DNA from 2 places in the Clostridium sp. Marseille-QA1073 genome. Region 1 is predicted to be linked to the other one. Evidence: riboswitches for the same ligand, from Rfam matches in the RefSeq annotation. Region 1 holds a riboswitch; the other holds the start of a gene.
What was found. A riboswitch is a leader RNA that binds a small molecule or an ion and turns the genes downstream of it on or off. The one in region 1 is predicted to bind magnesium.
Positions count from the first base shown of each region.

Region 2: linked by a shared signal. The riboswitch ahead of ACY1IQ_RS09600 (magnesium transporter MgtE N-terminal domain-containing protein) and the one ahead of mgtE (magnesium transporter) in region 1 are both predicted to bind magnesium.

Region 1 covers NZ_JBSVQM010000035.1:9,454-12,673, reverse strand. Annotated here, with positions in the region: gene ACY1IQ_RS19685 (MFS transporter) at 1-187, shown strand, start outside; gene ACY1IQ_RS19680 (hypothetical protein) at 385-648, shown strand; gene ACY1IQ_RS19675 (GNAT family N-acetyltransferase) at 664-1,602, shown strand; M-box (ykoK) riboswitch at 1,676-1,841, shown strand; gene mgtE (magnesium transporter) at 2,046-3,220, shown strand, end outside.
Region 2 covers NZ_JBSVQM010000008.1:147,149-150,368, reverse strand. Annotated here, with positions in the region: gene asnA (aspartate--ammonia ligase) at 1-454, shown strand, start outside; gene ACY1IQ_RS09600 (magnesium transporter MgtE N-terminal domain-containing protein) at 700-1,962, opposite strand; M-box (ykoK) riboswitch at 2,189-2,355, opposite strand; gene ACY1IQ_RS09595 (flotillin family protein) at 2,991-3,220, opposite strand, start outside.

The DNA of each region.
Region 1 (3,220 bases):
TTTTGCAATTGCTTTTATAGTATTTATATTCGTTAAAAGACCACAGGCACATATAAAGAAAGGGAATAATAAAGTAAACCTATTACGAATTTTTAAAAATAAGATGGTTTATTTTTATATACTTACGTTAGGTTTTTATTGTTTTCCGGAGAGTGGTACATCAAATTCGTTAGTAAATTTTATATAAGAAAGCTATAGCTTTAGCTATAAACAAAGTTCTACATATCTATCAATATTTTTTGCTACACTTACTGTAAGAAGATTATTAGGTGGCTTTGTAGTAGAAAAAAAGGGGATACTTAAATTCAGTAATCATGTCTTTATTTATAGGACTTATTTTATATGTATCAGGGATAATAATAGGTAGCAAAACCATAGGTTAGTTTGTATATCAGGGTTATTTTTTCTATAGCTTATCCTACTGTAGTTATTACTATAAGTAAGACTTTTAAGGACGATGCAATATATGTTACAGGGGTTATAATTACAGCAGCAAGCATTATAAATATGGTACTAAATAATATTATAGCTAAACTTAATGATTTAATCAGTTCAAATTTAGCTTTTTATGCAATACCTATGAGTTTACTAATATCTATAATCTTTGTGTCATTAATTTATAAAGATACTAAAAAAACTTTAGCTTAAGGTAGGGATTTTATAATGAATAAAGGAAAATGGGTTAGTTTAAATTTAGCAAATGGAAGTAGAAGAGACTACATAATAAGAGATGGTTTAGGTATAACTATAGGAAGAATATATATAATAGAAATAGATAGTGACAATAAAAGTTGTTTGTTTAGGCTGAAGTTTTATAAAAGTAAAGAGGAAAGCTATGACTATTTAAAGGATACTATTACTCTTATTTTAAATATATTATTTAAAAATAACAAAGTAAATAAGGTTAATGTACTTTGTGGAGAAGATATTAACTTAAATGCCTTTACTAATTTAGGATTTGAGCTTGAGGGAATTATATCAGATAATATAATACATAAATCAAAGTTAGAGCATGAACTTTTACTTGGTATAAATAAAAATAGTTATGAAAGAAACTATATGGAAAAAGAGTTAATTTTACATGGGAAAAGCATATACTTAAAGATATTAACACCAGAAGATTCAGAGGAAATATTAAATTATTATATTAGAAACAGAGAATATCTTACTCCTTTTGAGCCTTTAAGAGATGAAAATTTTTATACTTTAGAAGAGCAAGCTACAAGTTTAATTGAAAGTTATAAACAATTTATAAAGGGGCAAGCTGTCCATTTCGGAATTTATAAAGAAGGAAAATTTATAGGTAGAATTAAGATAAATAATATTATTATGGGTGTGTTTAGAAATGCATTTATTGGATACTCTATAGATGAAAATGAGCAAGGAAAAGGATATATGAAAGAAGCGGTAAAGCTTGCAATAGATTATGCTTATGAAGAATTAGAGCTTCATAGAATAGAAGCGAGTACAATGGTATCTAATGAAAAGTCACAAAGAGTATTGAAAAGTTGTGGATTTCAAAAACTAGGTATTAGCAAAGAATATTTATATATAAATGGTAAATGGCAAGATCATGTTGTTTTTTATAGAAATAAAAAATAGTAAGTATTGGGTTTACTTTTGTAGAGTATAGTAGTATTATAGATATGGTGATAATATAATTCACTAGAAACTTAATAAATCTTGTTAGGTGAGGTTACTGTATGAAAATATGCCACTGCCCAGAAATGTCCAGAGACACCAATGGGTTAGCAGATACTATCGAATTAAGGTTTTATCTAATGTGGCTGAGAATTTCTCTACGTCTTACAGAGCTAAAACTCAACGAGTTGAGTGTGCTTTGCATTAATGCACTTTATTGGAGCTTTTAATTTGAGTGTTCTAATCTCTTTACTCGTGGAGTAAAGAGATTTTTAATTTTGATTTTGGAGGTGGCTATCATGGAAGATGGCGGGAGTTATAGTATTTTGAAAAAATTAATATTCACTGCTATTCATGTAGTCACAAAAAAGATGAATAGCAGTGCCTAATAGGAGGTATTGCATATGGAATTCAAAAAAGTATTAGATTTAATTAAAGCAAGTAAATTTGTTGATGCAAGAAACTTATTAATTGAGGAAAAATCAGTAGATATTGCTCAATTTTTAGAAGAAGTAGATAGAGATAAAATGCTAATTATATTTAGGATTTTACCAAAAGATATAGCTACTGAAGTATTTTCTTATATGTCTACAGAAGATGTACAATATATTATAGAAGCTATAACAGATGATGAGCTTAGTCATATAGTTGATAAATTATTTTTAGACGATACTGTAGATATATTAGAAGAATTACCTGCAAATGTTGTTAAAAAGGTTCTTAAAAACACTAAAGAAGGTAAAAGAAGATTAATTAATACCTTTTTAAATTACCCAGATAATTCTGCAGGTAGCATAATGACTATAGAATATGTAAGACTTAGAAAAGAAATGACAGTAAAGGAAGCTGTTGATCATATTAAAAGAACAGGGCTAAACAAGGAAACAATAGACACCTGCTATGTAACTAATGAAAAGAGAAAACTAGAAGGTGTATTATCTATTAGAGATTTAATATTAAATGATGATAATGAAATCATTAAAAATATAATGGATGATAATGTTATTTGCACTCATACATTAGATGACCAAGAAGAAGTAGCAGATTTATTTAAAAAATATGACTTTTTAGCAATGCCAGTAGTAGATAATGAAAATAGATTAGTTGGTATTATAACTATAGATGATATAGTAGATATTATAGAACAAGAAAATACAGAGGATTTTCAAAAGATGGCTGCGATGGGGCCTTCAGAAGAAGAATATTTAAAAACTAGTGTATTTAATTTAGCTAAGAATAGAATAGTATGGCTGTTAGTTCTTATGATATCAGCTACATTTACAGGGAATATAATTAAAAGATATGATGAAGTATTACAATCAGTGGTTATATTAGCAGCATTTATACCAATGCTAATGGATACAGGTGGAAATGCAGGATCACAAGCTTCAACTCTTGTTATAAGGGGATTAGCTTTAGGGGAAATTGAATTAAGTGATGTATTTAAAGTGCTATGGAAAGAACTAAGAGTTAGTATTGTTGTTGGTATTGTACTATCAGGAGTAAACTTTTTAAGAGTATATTTTTTAGAAAAAGTAGAATTATATGTAGCAATAACAGTATGTACAACTTTATTTTT
Region 2 (3,220 bases), on a different contig from region 1:
TGAATACCCTAATTTATCATCTAAGGAAAGAGAAAATCTTGCCTCTAAAGAATATGGTGCAATTTTTATCATTGGAATCGGAAAAGAGTTAGCTTCAGGAAAAAAACATGATAATCGTGCAGCAGACTATGATGACTGGGAATTAAATGGAGACATTATCTTTTGGAATCCAATGCTTGAAGAAGGTTTAGAACTTTCTTCTATGGGTATAAGAGTAGACAGTGCTGCTTTAGACCATCAACTTAGAGTTACAAACTCAGATTTTAAAAGAGACTTTCAATTCCATAGTTCAATACTTAAGGATGAACTTCCTTATACCATTGGTGGAGGTATAGGTCAATCTAGAATGTGTATGTATTTTTTAAACAAGATACATATTGGTGAAGTACAATCCTCAATTTGGCCTTTAGATATGATAGATGAATGTAAAAAACACAATATACATTTATTGTAAAAGCCATTTATTATTGCTACTAAAAATATATTTCAGAGAACAGTAAATTATCTTTTTAAAACTATTATGTAATAAATTACGGCATAATAGTCTTAAATTATTTTTATATCTGTTCTCCATGGTTATTATTATAATTCTAATTTTTTATGTTCTTCTCTGAAGTAAAAAATCGTGACTCCTAGTCACGATTTTTCATAAATAATTTGCTTTTTATAACATATAGATTTATATTATAAAGCTATATATTAACTTGATTTTTTAAGTTTTCTCTTCCAGCTAGGTGTTAGTAATTCTTCAATAATGTTACTCATCACTGCCACCCCACATAATTTCTCTTCTTCATCTATTACCGGTAATGAATAAAGTTCATATTTTACTGAAAGTTGAACAGCTTTTTCTATATCATCACTGTCTTTTACTAGTAGAACTTTTGTATTCATTATAGATTTTAATTTTGAATTAGGATCTGCTAAAATTAAATCTCTTAAAGATATAAAACCTTGAAGTCTTTCATTCTGATCTACTATATAAATGTAATGTGCAACCTCATCATCTGGCTTTAGCGCTCTTAAAATATCAATGGTTTCACTAGCAGTTATATCAATATTTATAGAAATGAAGTCAGTGTTCATTATGCTACCTACCATTTCATCTTCATATTCCATAAGATCCCTTATCTCTAGCTCATCTTCATTATCAATATTTATTAATAAATTTTCTTTAGTTTCATCATCCATATCTTCTAAAATATCAGCAATTTCATCATTAGGCATAACATCTAATATTTCTTTTGCCTTTCCACTACTAAGATTTTTTAAAATATCTATTTGGATTTCCGTTTCTAATTCTTCTAGCGTATCTGCTGCAAAATCATTTCTTAAGCTTTCAAATATTTTTCTTCTATCCTCTGAAGATAATCCCTCAATAATTTCTGCAAGTTCTACAGGATGAAGTTCTGTAAGTTTCTTATATGGTTCACTAAGTCTTAATCTATCATCAATCATTTCTATAGATTGAACACTTTCCCAAGTTATAGAATCATCTTTTACTTCCTTATTTATAAATCTACAAAATCCTTTGACTAGGCTTTCCATTCCAAATCTTCTAGATAAAGATAGTAATCCAGATTCCACTTCTAAAACTCTTATTTCTCCTGCTGTCTTTATCATCTTTAAATCATTAACTTTAATAACTTTTTTGCCATTAATATCAACAATTTGTTTATCTAAAAGATTTTTAGATAGGAGATAGGAGTACCTTCTAGGGATAATATCTTTTGCTCCTATAACCTTTACCACATAAGCTGATTTTTCTTTATAAATATCTATATTTCTAAATTCAAAGTTTAACAATTCTTTGCCTTTTTTAATCTTGTAGCCTATAGCTCTTGGATATCCTGATTCTGTAGTTACATATATATCTATTAATCTACCTATATTATCATCTAATTCATCATAAATATAGGCATTTAAAATATTACTTAAAAAGAATTCATTTAGCTTTTTCATAGATATTCCTCCTCTTACCAGAGAAATATCTATTATCTTTTTGAACAGAAAGTTATTAAATCATAGATATTTCTCTGAAACCTATTTAATTTTAATTTTGACTCTCTAGTTCGAGGGCCACTTTCCATTCAAACTCACCACCTAAAATAAATTTAAATTAAAATTTTTCTTATAGAAAATATATTTATACACAATAAAAAGCTCACTTAAATAAAGTGAGATCTCTAGCTATAAAACTATGTTTGAGCTTTAGCACTATATAGCTTTGGACATTATGCCAGCTACATTAAGTAAAACCTTGGTTCGGTAGTACCTGTTAACCCATTGGCATCTCTCGATGTTTCGGGGCAGTAGCGTATATCTATATAGGAGCCTCACCTAACGTTAATTATTTAAATTGTTTAACTTAATTAAATCATATAAAATATCTTCTACTATATTATACAATAAATAACTTTAAATGTAACCCTATCAGTAGCTAATTTAATAAGATTTTGATGAAATATTAATAAGATTGTTGATTAATCAATGCACAATTCAAAATTCACAATGCACAATTAAGGTTGAAATTATTTTTAGGCAAAATAATTTTTTTAATGAATTTTTTACTAGCAATGTAATTGCTGGTTACTCCACCTCAGGGGAACAGTAGTGAAGCCATTTAGGGTTCCTCTGAGGTACAGTATAGGTTGGAACTCAAATCAATTAATTTACACTAGAACTTTGGAGATAAACAAATTAATTATAATATCGTTTAATAATGCAGATGTAGTGCTATATCCTACTGCACCCCAGAGCTCTAAACAGAAATAGTTACAGATTTAAATCTTATAACTACTTTAATTTTATTTAAATTTGTAATTATGTTATAGACCGCAGGGGTGTAAGTTAATATTGAGAAATATCCATAATTATGAATTTTGCATTGTAAATTGAAATACTTAAGGTTGTAGCTATATTCAGCTATACATTAATTTTTAAAGTAGTTTGTCTATAAAATAAAGTGGTGACTAACTCACCACTTTATTTTATTTTTCTATTTCTTTATGGTCTACTTTTTCATCTTTATTTTGCATTTCCTCAGCTTTACTTTTAAATAAATCATTTATATTCACTCCAGTTAATGCATTAACAGTTTCCGGAAGGGAACTCATTATGTCAGTTACATACTTAGTAACCTTTGAAGCCCCTTTTCCATTTCCCTCTCCACTATCTATAATAACAATTTTCTCAGTTTTTGATAATGGATCTGCAACTG